DNA from 3 places in the Rhizobium sp. CB3171 genome. Region 1 is predicted to be linked to each of the others. Evidence: predicted binding sites of a transcription regulator. Region 1 holds the regulator's gene; each other region holds the start of a gene.
The links. Region 1 encodes LexA, which represses DNA repair genes until DNA is damaged. Its sites were predicted from a motif close to TGTTCNNNNTGTGTTCNG; they were not measured.
Positions count from the first base shown of each region.

Region 1 (5,851 bases):
CAAGTTTTCAGATGTCTTACGCCGCGACCCTGGCGTTGGTGTCCGGCTATTCGCTCTGGGCGAGGAGGCCGCATCGGGAGAGCGTTCTCTCCCGGTTCCGGGTCATGCGTCCGCTGCTCTTCGTTTCCCGTTTCTTCGGAAGCATATTGTCGACCTCTTTTATAGGCGGCGCATCGACGGCAATCTTCTCGATAGAGCATTTTCACCGATTGGCGACATATGGTCTCATCGCCAATCTGGCGGCTATGCCGGTCGTCTCCTTTGTCGTCATGCCGTTTGGCATGGCGGCGACGCTACTGATGCCATTTGGCGTTGATGCCCCTTTCTGGCAGATAACCGGCTGGGGACTTGATGTCGTCATCGTCATTGCCAAAACGGTTGCCGCCTGGGGCGGCAATATTCCCTTCGGTCGGCTGCCGGTCTGGCTGTTCCCGACGGTCATAGCCGGCTTCTTGTTGATGACCTTGCTGAGAACATGGCTGCGACATGCAGGTGCGCTCTTGATCATCGGTTCGGTTGCAGTCGTGGCACTCAGTCCCGGTGTCCTCAAGCCTGATCTCATGATCTCCGAGGACGGCACGCTGGTCGCCTTGTTGCGCAACGGTGCGCTGACGACAAACCGCGAAAAACCGCCGGATTTCATCTTCGAGCAGTGGCAAAGAGCATTGGCGATCACCGAGCAGCAACCGCCAACGATGCTTCCGCCGGATAGTCAGCTCCCCAAAATCAGCAAATCAGACAAGCATCGTCGCCTGAATTCCGAAGAACAGAGCACCGTTCGAAAGGCGATGGATGCGGCATTAGACGCGGCCGGGCCGGGCGGTTTCGCCTGCCAAAAAGGTGCATGGTGCGTGGCAATGCTGGATAATGGCGACATGCTTGTCACCATTGAAGATGCCGCCTATCTCGCTCCGGCCTGCGACACGGCCAATATCGTCATCACCTCCGTACGGCTGCGTCTTGATCGCTGCCGCTCTGGCGCCACGCTCTTCACAGGTGCAACATTGCGCCGCACAGGGTCCATCGAAATGAGCCTTAGCACCGATAAACCGATAATGACGGCAGCGTTTGAAAACCTTTCGCGGCCATGGAGCCTGCATCGCTCCTACGACTGGCGAACAGACACTTTTGGCGCGCCGCTCAAGCCGGCGTCACCGGTCAGTGATAGCGGCGAATGAGACCGACGAGCTTGCCTTGTACCTTCACTCGATCCGGCCCAAAGATGCGGGTTTCGTAAGCAGGGTTTGCCGCTTCAAGCGCGATCGAGGCTCCCTTGCGGCGGAAGCGCTTCAATGTCGCCTCTTCATCATCGACGAGAGCGACGACGATGTCGCCGGGATTGGCGGTCGTGGCGTTGCGGATGATGACGGTATCGCCGTCAAAGATGCCGGCATCGATCATGGAGTCGCCCTTGACCTCCAGCGCATAATGCTCGCCGGAGCCGAGCATGTCGGCGGGAACGGTGATGTCGTGAGTATTGTTCTGGATGGCCGAGATCGGAACGCCGGCGGCAATGCGGCCCATGACGGGTACCGAAACCGAACTGTTGTTGTCCTCACTCACCGGCTTGGTGGGTGCGGGCGGCGGCACAAGTTGCGGCTTGCCAAGGCTACCCTCGATGACGCTTGGCGAAAAGCCGCGGCGAGGCTGCAGGCTCGGGCTATAGGCCTCCGGTAGCTTGATGACCTCCAGCGCCCGGGCCCGGTTCGGCAGGCGACGGATGAAGCCGCGTTCTTCCAAAGCCGTGATGAGACGGTGAATACCGGATTTGGACGCAAGGTCCAGCGCATCTTTCATCTCGTCGAAAGATGGCGGAACACCGGACTCCTTCATTCGTTCGTGAATGAAGAGAAGCAGTTCCTGCTGCTTGCGCGTCAACATCGTTTTGAACCTCGGGACTGAGAAGGTGTCGTGAAACAAATCCAGAACGGACACTATATGTTCCATATGTGTTCCGCAAGCCCTTAAATTTCGGTGAACATTTTGTAGGTGCATCAAATAAATGGGAACATAACAGGTCCCGGGCAGATGACTTTTTTCCCGGCACCTTCAAACTAAATAGCAGAAATATATGCGGAATCGGGCGAAGCAAAATTTCGGACGATCCCAAAACGGATTATCTCCAAGGCGGCGAAAAGCCATGTTCTTCGTTCTATAAGCTCTTTGGAGGACGACACTCTCCGAACCATGGAGAGCAAGCTATGGATCTGACTGGGAATCCGGATTTCTGAGGGGCCGGGATTGGTGCCATCCGTAGTAATATTCGATGGGATATCAATAGGTTGAACTTTTCCTCGAACTCCCGTGCCGGTGCTCGAGCAAGGTACGGTCGTTGGCGATCTGCCTTAGCATGCTGCGCCCGGCCAGAATCATCTCGACGAGAAAGGCCACAAAGGCGCCCATGAGTGCGAAGACGGCAAGGCCAAAGAGCCAGAGCAGCAATTGCTCGCGAAATTGCTGTCGAATTGCACCGCCCATGAGGCCGAGCGTCGCAAGGCATGTGAACACGCCCGATGCCGTGCCGAGCAGAACTGCGATCTCCAGCGCCAATGTTCGCCGCCGCAGATAATAGAGCTGCAGCAACCGCGTTTCATCCGGGTCCTCAGAGGTCACCCGTTCGAAAAGGCTGTTGACCCGGTCGGAGACGCGGGCGAGCCTAGCCGAAAAGACATTGAGGCACCCGGCGGTGCCCGCCAGCAGAAAGACCGGTGTCAGCGCTATTTGAATAACGTGCGCGGCAATAGACGTCAGATGGTCGTTCAGCACATTGGATCTCCTTTCTGTCCAACGTCATCCGGTATCGGCTCCAGGGTTGTCGCCTTGCCAAAGAGGGCGCGGAGATGAGGCTGGTGACTGATCTCGCGCGAACGTTCAGGTTGGCGGCGCCGCCGATTGCGTCATTTGCTCAGCGATCTTCTTTCTCTGCAGTGTCATGGCTGCGATCGCGGCATCGGATTTTTCCTCGCCACCCACCTGCACTGTCGGCTGAGCGAAGTCGATGCCGTTTTCCATGAAGGCGTCGCGGATCATGGTATAGGCCTGGCGCCGTATGTAGGTTTGCCGACCGGGGAGGGCGGTAAAAGCGAAACTCAGTTCGATACCGAAGTCGCCAATTTGCTCCACCCCCTTCATTTTCAGGGTCTCAAGAATCTGCGGTCCGATTTCCGGATCTTCTTTCAACTGCTCTCCGATTTGCTTGACGATCCTTTTCGCCTTGGCGACGTCGGTATTGAACGGAACCCGTAGCAGGAATTTATCGATCGCCCAGTCGCGGCTCATGTTCTGAACGGCGCCGAGTTCGCCGAAGGGAACTGTGAACACCGGACCATGATGATGTCGAAGCCTGACGGAACGCAGGCTGAAGGATTCCACGGTTCCCTTGTAGCTGCCGCTTTGAACGTATTCGCCGACGCGGAAGGCATCGTCCATCAGGTAGAAAATGCCGCTGACGATATCCTTGACGAGCGTTTGCGAGCCGAAGCCGATCGCCACGCCGAATATGCCGGCCCCCGCAATCAACGGCCCGATCTGCACGCCCATTTCGGACAGCACGGTGAGGACGGCGGCTGCGATAACGATGGCTGCCAGTGCGTTGCGGAAGATCGGCAACAGGGTGCGAAGGCGGCCCGCGCGCGCGGCTTCCGCCGATGGCGAGGAGGCACTGCTATCGGCGGCGCTCAATTTCTCGTCAATGAATGCCCTCGACAATTGCCAGCAGAGATCGGCCAAAATCAGAACGACGACGCTCTTCAGCGCACCGCGAACAGCGGCGTCGATCGCCGGATTTTCTCGTGCGAGGATGTTGGGATCATAGTGCCAGACGACGGTAATCCAGGCGACCGCGGCTACGATGACGAGCGCCCGCGCACCGCGGATGGCCAGCACCATGCGCGCACTGTTCTTGTTGTCACCAGGCCAGCGTCCCTTTGCAAATGCTTCGGCCGTTCGTCCGACGGCAGTCAATAGCCCCGGAAGAACAACGACATAGATGCCAAGCCAGAAAAGGCCGACGAAGTTGGCCACCCAAAGAAGCCAGAGGCAGGCAACGTAGAGTGAATAAAGGATGTTCATAAGCGTTAACTGTCGGGCAGCGGTTTCCTTGGCCGGTCGCCGCCACACGGCTTCGAGCGTAATCAGCAATAGGAGAATGGAGAACCCGTGGGAGACGACGGTGCCGACATCTCCGTCGATGGAGAGCGGTCTGGTCAGCGACGTCGTGGCGCCGGCTATCGCCAAAACGGCAATGAAGAGACAAGCCCTGCGATAGCCGAAGGCCGACAGAGAGCCCGCGTCCATCGATAGTCTGCAGACGGCAAATGCGAGGCGAGCAGCAATGAATGCCGTCAGATAAAACAGGATCACCACATGCAGTAGCGGCGGCCAGTCTATGGCTAGGAAAATGGCGGAGCTGACGAGGGTGAAAGTGATCCACGGTCCTAATTCTCCGATCGTATGTGCGACAAGAGGATTTGGAAACTGGGCTTTCAGGACGGTTTTCTTGAAAAACCATTCCGCAGCGAGACCGACGCAGACCAATGCGGCGAACATGACGACGGCAGGCGCAAAGCCGTTGTTCCTTGCCTGCTCACGCACCCTGCTCGCTGCAGCGGCGAGCTGCCCCGGTACATTGGGAATCGCCGACCGCAGCGCCTTATATCGAGCGCGAGCGCGGGCCTCTCCGGTTTCGACCAGCGTCGCCGTCGCCGAAGGTGCCGGCTGTTGCTCGGCTGCTTGCCGCTTTTCCAGCCATTGGCGCAGCTCCGGATCATTCATCAGACGCAGCAATTCCGATAGCTTTGCAGGCGGTGCTGTGGGGGCCGTTTCGGGGGTCTGCGCGTGGCACAGTTGCGGCGCAATAGCCGTGAAAACAAGGATAAGTGCAACGGCGACCAAGCCGCTGGGCATAAGGGAAATCAAGCGAGCGACAGAATCCGTGAACCTTCGGACGTGGCCCACCAGGGCCAGACAAAGAGAAGCCGTCAAATGTAAGACCGGGCGTATGGGCGCCCCCTCGACGAGCATCAAGCGCATGTCTCCCCCAAGCACCCGACAATCAGATTGAGTACTGCTGCAAAGATAGAAGTAACGACAGGCCGCTCTTCTGCCTTTCCGAGATCGGATGGTGAATTGCGTTGCCGTTGGACAATCCGAACTGAAGAATGCGCGTCTTTGTCTTGCTGCCGGGAAACGGACTTTTCGGCGCTATCCTCACCCGTATCACTTACCTGTTGCCGCGCTACAGATCATTTATTGCAGTATGATGCGGATATTGCTCGAATTATTGCCCTCTCACAAGGGAGAGTTTGGTGCCAGCACATATATAATTCGGCTAGTTCGCGTGCGGATTTTTGCGGGAGCGCTCTTCTGTCGTCTGCTCCGACGCTTTGATCTTGAATTGAGCGGCAGATGGGCGCAAACCTGCCGACGAATGAAGGGGGAGACCATGACCTCATCGCCGCATCCGCTGGATCATCTCGTTCTGCCGACGGTCAATATCGCCTTGGCGCGGGAGCGGCTGGGCAAGCTTGGTTTCACCGTAGCGTCCGATGCCCGACATCCCTTCGGCACGGAGAATGCCTGCGTTTTCTTTGCTGACAGGACCTATCTGGAACCCTTGGGTGTTGCATCGCAGGAGCAGTGCGAGGCGAGCGTGGGGGAGGGCAATGTTTTCGTCGCCCGCGACCAAGCCTACCGTTTTCGCATCGGCGATGAGGGGTTTTCGGCCGTCGTTTTCGGCACGGACGATGCGGTCGCCGATGACGAACGATTCCGGGTCAACACCATATCAGCCGGAAACATGCTGGATTTTGCCCGGCCGATGCGTATGCCGGATGGCTCGGAGGTGACGGCA
Region 1 is NZ_CP121652.1:1,268,487-1,274,337, forward strand. Features, by position in the region: gene QA648_RS06310 (ComEC/Rec2 family competence protein) at 1-1,178, shown strand, start outside; gene lexA (transcriptional repressor LexA) at 1,159-1,881, opposite strand; gene QA648_RS06320 (DUF2721 domain-containing protein) at 2,275-2,766, opposite strand; gene QA648_RS06325 (mechanosensitive ion channel family protein) at 2,872-4,905, opposite strand; gene QA648_RS06330 (VOC family protein) at 5,444-5,851, shown strand, end outside.

Region 2 (5,851 bases), 1.3 Mb from region 1:
GAGGACATCTTTCTGGAAACGATCAATGCCGGCGCCGATGTGGTGACGACGGGTAATCACGTCTGGGATCAGAAGGAAGCGGTGGTGTTCTGTGGGCGCCACGACCAGTTTCTGCGCCCCGCCAATTATCCGGCCGGCACGCCCGGTCGCGGCTCCAGTATCTATTATGCCCGCAACGGCGCCCGGGTGCTCGTCGCCAACATCATGGGCCGCGTCTTCATGCATCCGGAGCTGGACGATCCTTTCAAGGCGGCGGAAGCGATCCTCGATGCCTGCCCGCTGAAAGAGCAGGCAGACGCCATCGTGTTCGATTTCCATGCGGAAGCGACAAGCGAAAAACAATGTTTCGGCCATTTCGTGGATGGCCGCGCCAGCTTTGTTGTCGGCACGCATACGCATGTGCCGACCGCGGACGCGCAGATCCTGAATGGCGGCACCGCCTACATGTCGGATGCCGGCATGTGCGGCGATTATGACTCGTCGCTCGGCATGGAGAAGGAAGAGCCGCTCAACCGCTTCATTTCGAAGATGCCGAAGGGCCGTTTCGAGGCTGCCTCCGGGCCGGCCACCATCTGCGGCGTCGGTGTCGAGATATCGGATGCGACGGGGCTTGCCGAAAAGATCGCGCCGCTCAGGATCGGGCCGCGCCTGGCGGAGACCATTCCAGAATTCTGGCGTTAGTTATTGTCTTGCCGTTGATCACGCGGCGGCGATGACGCGATTGTGAGCAATCCGATCGGATTGCCGCTGGACGCACCTCAGCTCATACCGCATCCTTCGCGGCTCTGTGGAGCTGAAGGGATGGCATGATGCTGCGATTTCCCGTCTTCGCTGTGATCTTCCTGCTGGCCGTGGCCGGTTGGAGTGCGGCAGACGCCCAGGAGAGACCGTCCCGCCCACACGTCAGCCAATGTCAGGCGATCGCGCAGTCGCTGCCGAAAGCGACATTCGCCAGCTTTTCCGGTTCAGCCCCGCTTCCGGCCAACGATCCCGTCGGCGGCGATGTAAAAATCACCTTCCTCGGTCATGCCACCCTCTTCATAGAGACACCCGGCGGTGTGTCGATCGCGACCGATTTCAGCGGCGCCTTTGTCCCGCCTTATACGCCGACCGTCGTGACGATGAACAAGGCGCATCCAAGCCATTACACGCTGACCCCGGATCCGGCGATCAAATATGTGCTGCACGGCTGGAGCGATACGCCCGGCGAGCCGGCGAAGATCAATCTGACTGTCGGCGATACGCTGATCCGCAACGTGGTGACCGATATTCGTGGATGGTCGGGAGGTGTCGAGGCGAACGGCAATTCGATCTTCATCTTCGAAGTGGCCGGGCTCTGCATCGGCCATCTTGGGCACCTGCATTTCGAGCTCAACGACAAGCAATATGCCGAAATCGGCCGGCTCGATGTCGTCATGGTGCCGGTCGATGGCGGCCTTACCATGGGCGCGGACAGCATGAGCCGGGTGGTGAAACGGCTGCGTTCGTCGCTCATTCTGCCAATGCATCGCTGGGGTCCGCCGATACAGCAATTCCTGGCGATGTTCGGCCCGGATTTCGACATCGCCTATGCGCCCACCGCAAGCACCACCGTTTCGCTGAAAACCCTGCCGCGCAAGCCGCTGATTTACGTGCTGAGGGGGCTTTGAGCCGATCAGCACGATGCCCGGGCGGCCCTCTCCCTCCGCCCGGGCACACCTTCGAAGGATATCGCTACCGGGCGCCCTGTCGTGGGCGTCCTTGCGGGCTTTTTGCTTGAATGAAAGCCACTTCGCTCTTATAAGGCGGCCCATTCCCAACAAAAGACGCGAACAGGGGTGCCATGGCTGGCCATTCACAGTTTAAAAACATCATGCATCGCAAGGGTCGTCAGGACTCGGTGCGTTCGAAAATGTTCTCGAAGCTGGCACGTGAAATCACTGTTGCCGCCAAGTCGGGTCTGCCTGATCCGAGCATGAACGCAAGTTTGCGCCTGGCGATCCAGAACGCCAAGGCGCAGTCGATGCCCAAGGACAATATCGATCGCGCCATCAAGAAAGCCTCCGGCGCAGATACCGAGAATTACGATGCGGTCCGCTATGAGGGCTACGGCCCCGGCGGCACCGCGATCATCGTCGAGGCTCTGACCGACAATCGCAACCGCACCGCGTCGAACGTCCGCTCGATCTTCACGAAGGCCGGCGGCGCGCTTGGTGAAACCGGCTCGGTCTCCTTCTCCTTCGACCATGTCGGTGAAATCACCTACAAGCCCGAGGTCGGCGATGCGGATAAGGTGATGGAAGCCGCGATCGAAGCCGGCGCCGACGATGTCGAGAGCGATGAGGAAGGCCACACCATCATCTGCGGTTTCGAAGCGATGAACGAGGTTGCCAAGGCACTCGAAGCAACGCTCGGCGAAGCCGAAACCGTCAAGGCGATCTGGCGTGCCCAGAACAATGTGCCGGTCGACGAAGAAAAGGCGCAGTCGCTGATGAAGCTAATCGACAGCCTGGAAGACGACGACGACGTGCAGAACGTCTATTCGAACTTCGAAGTCTCCGAAGAGATTCTGGCCAAGCTCTCGGCCTGATTTTTTCCTCTAAAAATAAGCCCCAGTCTCCCAGCTTTTGCCAAGGGAGACTGGGGCTTTTCTATTATTAGGCCGCCTTCTTGAATGACGGCAATTGCGCGAATAGCTCCACCGATCTCAGCCGCGCCTCGATGTCGTGGATCGGCATCGAAATGATCACTTCGTCCGCTTCCGTATCCTTGATGAACTGCGAAAGCTTGGCCTCGGCAGTCGCGGGTGAGCCGACAACGGCGTAACGCAGGGTGTGTTCGACATTCAGTTTTTCCATCGGCGTCCAGAAATCGTCCATGTCCCTGCGGGGGCGAGGGAAGGGGCCGCGGACATTGCGGCGCAGGTTGACGAATTGCTGCTGTGCCGAGGTGAAGTGATATTCCGCCTCTTCGTCGGTCTCCGCGGCCGAGCCCATGACGCCGACCATGACATAGGGTTTGTCGAGTGTTGCCGACGGCGTGAAGCGGTCGCGATAGATGGCGACGGCATCGAGCAAAGCTTCCGGCGCAAAATGCGAGGCGAAAGCATAGGGCAGGCCGAGCATGGCGGCGAGATGGGCACTGTAGAGGCTCGATCCGAGCAGCCAGATCGGCACTTTGGCGCCGTTGCCGGGTACGGCAAGGATCGATTGGTTCTCGTCGGCCGGGCTGAACAGATGCTGCAGCTCGACAATATCATTGGGGAAGCTCTGGGCGCCGGCATCGAGGTTGCGACGCAGGGCCTGCGCCGTGCGCATATCCGTGCCCGGCGCACGACCGAGACCGAGATCGACGCGGCCGGGGAACAGGGCTTCGAGCGTGCCGAATTGCTCCGCGATCACCAGCGGCGAATGGTTCGGCAGCATGACGCCGCCCGAGCCGATGCGGATACGCGACGTGGCTGCTCCGACATGGCCGATAACAACCGCGGTCGCGGCGCTGGCGACGCCGGGCATGCCATGATGCTCCGCCAGCCAGAACCTGGTGTAGCCAAGCGCTTCCGCCTTCTGCGCTAGGCGCTTCGAGCCTTCGAAGGATTGGCTGACTGTGCTGCCCTCGGCAACGGGCGAAAGATCGAGGATGGAAAAGGGGACCATGGCAAGAGACCTGCGTGGTGAAAGGGGAGGAGCAATTGTCTCCATGTAGGAGCGCCGACACTCCATTCCAAACCCTGCCCGGCAATTTCGTCACCCTAATTTCAAAGCTGCAGAAAGAGGCTGGGTTTGGGAGTTTGTTTTTGTTTTGTTCACATTTTGCTGGCACATCTGCAGCTCCAAAGATAGGTTGACGCATGCAGAATACGATTCGAATCATCGGCATCGATCCCGGCCTGCGCCGCACCGGCTGGGGCATTATCGACACATTGGGCAATTCCCTGCGTTTCGTGGCCTCGGGGACGGTGACGTCGGACGGCGAGATGGATCTCGCGTCGCGCCTCTGCCAGCTTCACGATGGGCTTGCCGATATCGTCCACAGCTACAAGCCGGATGAAGCCGCTGTCGAACAGACCTTCGTCAATAAGGATGCGGTGGCGACGCTGAAGCTCGGCCAGGCGCGCGGTATCGCCATGCTCGTGCCGGCGCGCGCCGGGCTGCAGGTTGCCGAATATGCGCCGAATGCCGTCAAGAAGGCAGTGATCGGTGTGGGTCATGGCGAGAAGCAGCAGATCCACATGATGCTGAAGATCCTGATGCCGAAGGTGGAGTTCAAAGGCAACGACGCCGCCGATGCACTCGCCATCGCCATCTGCCATGCCCATAATCGCGGCGCCAGCCGGATGCGTCAGGCGGCGCTGGCGGGGTAGTTTGTTTTCGTTATCGCTCTTACTTTCCTTCACTTGACCTTATCTCTCCCGAAACCCATCCCTGACGGACATCATTCATGATCGGCAAGTTGAAAGGTACAATCGAAGAGATCGGCGAGGACTATGCGCTCGTGGATGTGCACGGCGTCTGCTACGTCGCCTATTGTTCGGCGCGTACGCTGTCGAAACTCGGCTCCGTCGGCGAGGCCTGTGTTCTCTTCATCGAGACCTATGTCCGCGAGGACCAAATCCGTCTTTTCGGGTTCACGACGGTGCTTGAACGGGAGTGGTTCAATCTTCTGCAGACGGTGCAGGGTATCGGCGCGAAGGTGGCGCTGGCACTGTTGTCGACGCTGACGCCGTCGGAGCTCGCCAATGCGATCGCGCTGCAGGACCGCGGCGCCGTATCCCGGGCGCCGGGTGTCGGGCCGAAAGTGGCGATGCGCATCGTCACCGAGCTGAAGAACAAGGCGCCGGCGTTTGCGGGAGAGGCGATCAATATCGGCCTAAAGCAGGAATTGGGCGATGGCGTCGCTTCCGCCCCGGTCGCCGATGCCGTTTCTGCGCTCACCAATCTCGGCTATTCCCGCGACCAGGCCGCAAATGCGGTTGCGGCTGCGATGAAATCGGCGGGTGAGGAAGCAGACAGCGCCAAGCTGATCCGGCTGGGATTGAAGGAACTTGCACGGTGATCCTTTGCACCTTTTTCTATTCCTTACTATTGTCTCAAGGTAAGGAGATCGACTCATGGCGCTCCTCCACGAAATGGTGATCTAAGGGAGGGAGCCATGGTGACCGCCATGGTCTTCAGCATCAAAGCCGCAAAACGCATACCGGGAATGGAACGTCTGACATGAGCGAAGCCGCACGCTTGATATCGCCGGAAAAGCGGGGCGAAGACCTGGATGTGACGCTTAGGCCGCAGTCGCTGGACGAGTTTACCGGCCAGGCAGAGGCGCGCGCCAATCTCAAGGTGTTCATCGAGGCCGCAAAGGGACGCGGCGAGGCGTTGGACCATGTGCTGTTCGTCGGCCCCCCGGGTCTCGGCAAGACGACGCTGGCGCAGATCATGGCGAAGGAACTCGGCGTCAATTTCCGCTCGACGTCCGGCCCTGTCATTGCCAAGGCCGGCGATCTTGCCGCGCTTCTGACCAATCTCGAAGAGCGGGACGTGCTCTTCATCGACGAAATCCATCGCCTCAATCCGGCCGTCGAAGAAATCCTTTATCCGGCCATGGAGGATTTTCAGCTTGACCTGATTATCGGCGAAGGCCCGGCGGCGCGTTCGGTGAAGATCGATCTTGCCAAGTTCACGCTGGTCGCCGCCACCACGCGTCTCGGCCTGCTGACGACGCCGCTGCGTGACCGTTTCGGCATTCCTGTTCGCCTGAGCTTCTATACGGTTGAGGAACTGGAGCTGATCGTGCGCCGCGGAGCGCGGCTGATGGGGCTCGGGATAACCGAAGAGGGCGCGCGCGAGATTGCCAGGCGCGCCCGCGGCACGCCGCG
Region 2 is NZ_CP121652.1:2,538,870-2,544,720, reverse strand. Features, by position in the region: gene QA648_RS12440 (YmdB family metallophosphoesterase) at 1-681, shown strand, start outside; gene QA648_RS12435 (MBL fold metallo-hydrolase) at 807-1,649, shown strand; gene QA648_RS12430 (YebC/PmpR family DNA-binding transcriptional regulator) at 1,823-2,569, shown strand; gene QA648_RS12425 (LLM class flavin-dependent oxidoreductase) at 2,637-3,635, opposite strand; gene ruvC (crossover junction endodeoxyribonuclease RuvC) at 3,830-4,342, shown strand; gene ruvA (Holliday junction branch migration protein RuvA) at 4,420-5,034, shown strand; gene ruvB (Holliday junction branch migration DNA helicase RuvB) at 5,196-5,851, shown strand, end outside.
Region 2: ruvC (crossover junction endodeoxyribonuclease RuvC) is a predicted target of LexA. The motif match lies at 3,771-3,788, and genes of this name have one in related genera.

Region 3 (5,851 bases), on a different replicon from region 1:
ACTCAAGTCCTTGGGAAAGGGTGACACGCTCGTCGTCTGGAGGATTGACCGTCTCGGCAGGTCGCTCAGCCATCTGCTCGCGGTCGTCGAACGGCTGCGGCTTCGAGGAATTGAGTTTCGGTCTCTGACGGAAAACATCGATACGTCTTCCGCTGGCGGAAAACTGGTATTCCACATCTTGGGAGCGCTCGCGGAATTTGAGAAATCACTGATCCGCGAACGTACCATTGCAGGTCTTGAAGCCGCGAGGGCTCGGGGAAAGCAGCCGGGGCGGCGGCGGGCGCTGACCGACGCCCAATGCGAGGAAATCCTTGCCGCTATAGGCACGGGGACCGCTGTCCGGGATATCGCCAGTCGGTACAACGTTCATCCCAGAACCGTTGCCAGAGGAGTGGAGCGCCTGGGACGAGGATGCAGGAACCCGGCTACTGGAACAGGCTGAGGATGGTCTGTGGTTCGGAATTTGCAATCTGCAGACTTTGAATCGCAAGCTGCTGCTGTGTTTGCAGGGCCTTCGATCGAGACGAAACCTCTTCCATGTCGGCATCTACAAGTCGGCCGACGCCCGTGTCGATCGCGTCTCCGAGCTTCGAAGCGAAGTCCTGTTGCATCGAGATTCGCGTCTCGGCAGAGCCCAGCTTCGCAGTCCATTTTACCACATCGGACAATGCCGCTTCAGTGACGGAAATCATGTCGTCAATATCGTCCGATGACGTATCCGCCGACACCTTGATTTCGGTACCTAAGGTTGGATCCGGGTTGCCAAGCGTGTGCAGGATCACCCAGTTCGTGCCAGTCGCAAGCTTCTGAGAGTAGCCAACATTGGTGAGTATTCCCATACCACCTGTGGCGGCTCCTCCGGTGTCGTCCACCAAGGGATACATTTGCGCCGTACCGCCGAGGTTAGCATCGATTGCATCTAGCACCTTCACCGTTCCCACCGAAAAATCGTCACCGTTTCTGACGATATAGCCGGGCACAGTTCGATCTTTAACGAAGCCAGTCCAGTTGTCGTCGGTCATGGCGAGCCAGTTCTGACCGTTAAAGCTGGCGGAATATGCGACAGATCGCATTTGGCTTTGAAGCTGCGACAGTTCAGTATTGATCTTGTCCCTGTCCGCGCCCGGTTCCTTCGCCAGAACCAGCTTTGCCTTGAATTCCGACATGAGGTTCACCACGCTGGACATGCCTTCATACGTTACGTCGACCATGGCTGCGCCGAGGCCTAAGGCGTCTCGGGCGGCGGACAGAGCCTTGCTGTCGGAACGCATGGTGGTCGCGATCGACCAGTAGGCTGCGTTGTCGGCGGCTATGTTGACTCTTAAGCCCGACGAGACCTCGGTCTGGCTCCTGTCCATCTGACCGTCAATCGTTCGTAGCGTGGCGAGAGCCGCCGTTGCCGATATGTTTGTCCGTATGCTCGTCATGATCGGCCGCTGAATGGGTCTGTTGAAGTTGGCGTCCTCATGAGCCCGACGCGGTTACTCCGCAGATCGAACATGGTCGTTCAGCGTTAACGGAGGCACCAAAACCCAAGGGGGAAACTACCCTAAAACCGAGCAAATCACGCTACGTCCTTGTGGCGATAGCGGCAGTGATGATCCGTCTTGACTCCTGGCAAATATAGAACATAATAGGAACATCTTGGCTGCGGGCGTTTCGCCTCCCGTGAAAGATATCGGAAAAATCAAATCGAATTGATCCCGTGGTGACGCGGGAAGGGGAGATGTTTGCCTAATGGGTGCGGAACTAGCCGAAGTGGACGAACCGGAATTCGATCCAGTCGATATGGCACTCGCTTTTTGTGGCGGTGACGCTCGCACTACGATCGGGGCGCTGCTGCAAGAGCTGCAATTTGTCCGTGGCCAGTTGGCCTTAACGGAGGCCGGAATGAGCGTCGGCTTTACCCGAGGGTGGAAGCCGAGTTTTGAAGGAGAAGCCCGATGATTGATGAGGTAACCCCTAAACAGGGAGAGCTGACAATAAGCCGCGAAGAGGTGATGTCGCTCTATGAATTCGTGCATCACATTTCCGGCGATTGCTACGACGAATTTGGCGAAAGAGGTCGCCGCAGCAAATCGTCGGATTTAATGCGGAAACTCAACGAAATGCAGAGGCTCCTGGAAAGGTTGGTGGACTATCCAGAGGTGCCACAGGGTATGTATTGGACGCCGTATGGAGAAGTACAGGCTGACGATGTGAATCCGATATTGCTTCAGGAAATCGGCAAGCGGGGAACTCGCCTTTACATGGGCTCTCTTTTCGATCTCGCATCCTGTGCGCCGATCGGCTCGATCCAGATCGCCGTCGATCATGATGTCAACGAGGCATGCGGCGTGTTCTTCTTTCCTCGCGGCTTCGAGATGGAAGTCGTCGGGCCGGAGTGGCTCGCCGCATCGGCGGATATGGATGACACGATCCAAAGCTTCGTCGATGCGCTACCAGGCATGAAGTCGATACAGCAGATGTCGACGGACATCGGAGCTCGATCCGACGATCAAGCTTGAGACGCATCAATGTCCGAGACCCATCCACCGAGCCGCCCGTATTTCCGAAACCTGGTCGCGACGCTTTCCTCATACGACATGGGTTCAATCTTCGTCAGCATCACGTGCGAATGGTGCCGCACCGCTCACCTGTATGTCCCGGAGGATTTAATCAAACTGTGCGGCGACATCACGGTCTTCGAGATCGCGAGCAAGTTCAGATGTTCCGAATGCAAGCGGAAGGACTACCTGACGGCTGATCTCCGTTGCATGCTGCCCCAAGACCAGATTGGGCTGAAAGTCCGGCGTCTGATCGATATCAAGCAGGTGCGCAAGCCGATTTGGCAAGATGTGACACTTTAGGGGGCCGCTTGGTCAAGAGGACTTGGAAGCAGACGCGCAAATGGGTCAATATCTGTCGTCCCCATCAGGTCATCGTTCGCGTTGAGGACCTAACGTTCCGCGAACTTGCGCCGCTGCATGCGATCGCAGCCGAAATTGATCCCACCCACCGAACACTGCACGCTCGCTATTGCGACGAAAGCTACCAGGTGATTTGTTTTGATGAGCGGGAGAAAGCGCTCGATTTCCGTACGCGTGCGCGCGGAGAGATCGTCCATCCCGAGGAGTTTGGGAAGTTCGGCATCTGGACGCCAGCGGAGGTCAGAATGTGCAATCTCTACAATATTACGACCAACCAGGAAGCCATCCGACAATTCACCAGAGCGATGATCGACAGCATCGGCAATCTTGAGCCGACACTCGATGTCTATCCCGACCGCATAGGACCGATCGTCCGCAACACGGCGGCTGGTCGAGAGCTGGCGATGGCAAGGTGGGGGCTGCCAAGTTCACAACATGCGCTCATGCAGGCAGCCAAGAAACGCGCCGACAAGCTACAGGCAAAAGGCATACCGTTTGATTTCGCGCAACTCTTGAGGATGGAACCGGATGGCGGAACCACCAACGTCCGGCGCGTCGACAGCAAGCACTGGACACGCTGGCTTGGCACAGAAAACCGATGTGTCGTACCCTTCACGCGCTTTGCCGAACCGGATTACCGAACCCGTGCAGAGGGAGGCCGCGTTGCCAATGCATGGTTTGCAGGTAGTGAGGAGGAGCCGCTTATGTTCTTCGCGGGCATATGGGTGCCGCAATGGCGATCGGTCCGCAAGATCAAGGAGGGAGAAATCAGCGCCGACCTCTTCGGCTTCCTGACGACGGACCCGAATGAAGTTGTCGGCGCGGTCCACGAAAAGGCGATGCCCGCGATCTTGCGGGACATAGAAGAAATCGAGCTTTGGATGACAGCGTCGTGGGAAGAGGCGAGGGTGCTGCAACGCCCAATTGTTAACGACGAGCTGGTCGAACTGCCTGCAACTCAAGCGGCCGTTTTAGGAGTCGAAAATGTCTGAACGTCTGGACGAACTGACTGATCTGATAAGGGACCTTTATGCCTGTTTCAGGAACTGTTCATAGGCCAACTGCTCGCCCGCGTCGGCATCATCCAGCTTTCGCGAGCGATCTGAAAGAAGGGGCAGATCTCCTGAGGCTGGGGCCCGATTGCGATTGCAACAGAGCAATTGCCGTCTTCTTCGGCAGGACCAAGCGTCAATGTTGAAACGGAGGCAAGTTTTTCAAAACTTCTCGTTGCGCGTTTTTTGCGCGTTATGGATTATTGATGCGCGTCATGGATACAATGTTCGGAGGCGCCTCAAAAAGGTGACTGGTATCTGGGGAACGCGCGAACTATCGTCAACCTAGAAATTCATTTCAGCCAATGCAACTTTACTTATTGAAGTCGATTAAACATTCTGTTGGGGAGTGGCGTAATTGTACCTCATTTTTAATTGGAATTTTACCAATCCATCTACCAGCGACGTCCGATGTTATTGTGGGCATTGTGGTTTAGAGACACCTAAAACCGATCGATTTCTGCCACAACAGTATTCCCAATCGGCCGACTTTTCATGCCCGTTTTCCATCCGGGGATAAAGTTGATGCCACTATTGCCCGCAGGGCGTGGACGGGGAGCGTCGGCCAATGACGCTCTCGGAGACTGCGCATCTGGAAAATTCAATCTGTCGTCACTTGTTCGCTCTTCGACCCTAAACGCGTTGCCCATAGCGCGCGACGTTAGGTGGCGAGCGTAAATCCATGCGCGGGTTTATAGTCACGATCTTTCTGTTTCTGCTCGTGGCGTTTCTGGCCCTCTTCGCCTTCATTTTCTCAAGAGACGTTGTTACTGAAAGAATGTAAGCACATGAAAAGGCTCTCCAAATTATTTATAGTCGCTGTCTTAATACTTGCGGCGGTTGCGGGCCATCTCTTTATCCAAAGCAACGCCGCGATCGTGGATGAATTTAACTATCGCATCGAAACTACATTCGAGGAGAATGGAGCGACTATCACTGCTTCTGATGTCATCCGTATTATCCAGCGGAGTGACTTCGTCTGTCCCGGCGCCTGCAGCATAGTGACAGCGGTTAGAGGCCAGGCAACTCCGGTTAAGTTCTCCAACGGAAAGTACGTATTCGTTCTTCTCGGTACTGCCGATCATTCCTTCAGAGCGGGAAACATGCCGTATCAAGCGCTTAGGCCTCTTCCACCAAATCGGAAGATAAGCGAGCTTCCGCATCATCCTGTGAATGTGCCTCCGGAGTACGTTCCTACGATCATCTATCTCACTGACATGGCGGATCCCGAGAGCGCGGTTATCGCCGACCGGGACAATCTTCAAACTCTGATCGGAGCAAACGTGCGCCTGGTGAACGTTTCGGTGCAACTGACAGACGAAGCTGTTTCAACGGGGATCGATCAACTGCTCCCCTGGGTCAAAAAGCAGGAGGAAGTGCAAAAATCGAACGAAAATATATCAACATCGCATGGTCTTTATCCAGAAACGGACAACAAAGCGAAGCCATTGCAATCCGATTATCCACGGTTTCTTGAAAGGAATGACTGGTAATGGACGCAGATTTAATGGATGCCATTCTTGCAATGAATGCGTATGACGCGAGCAAGGTGAATGGAGTTATTACAGGAAATGTAATTGGAAATTGGACAAATATCCACGAAGACTCAAATACGTCGTTTAATTACTTTGCAGTTGAATATCAGAACGGCAGCAATTACACAATTTCCTACCGAGGTACTACAGCCCTCAGCGGCGGAAGCCTTCTTAACTTCTTGCACGGCGACATTTGGAACGGATACGGAACTGGGGCTGGAACGGCGAGTTCGAATGACTCACAGTTGGCCATAAAACTATATCAGTCAGTGCTTGCCGCTGCGGGTGATCCGTCGAAAATTACTCTTACCGGTCACTCAATGGGTGGCGGTCTTGCCGGGCTGGTCGGGGACCT
Region 3 is NZ_CP121653.1:1,938,868-1,944,718, reverse strand. Features, by position in the region: gene QA648_RS28220 (recombinase family protein) at 1-442, shown strand, start outside; gene QA648_RS28215 (flagellin) at 426-1,358, opposite strand; gene QA648_RS28210 (dehydrogenase) at 1,738-1,947, shown strand; gene QA648_RS28205 (hypothetical protein) at 1,944-2,507, shown strand; gene QA648_RS28200 (hypothetical protein) at 2,517-2,849, shown strand; gene QA648_RS28195 (SOS response-associated peptidase family protein) at 2,858-3,901, shown strand; gene QA648_RS28190 (hypothetical protein) at 4,750-5,454, shown strand; gene QA648_RS28185 (hypothetical protein) at 5,454-5,851, shown strand, end outside.
Region 3: QA648_RS28210 (dehydrogenase) is a predicted target of LexA. The motif match lies at 1,625-1,642, and genes of this name have one in related genera.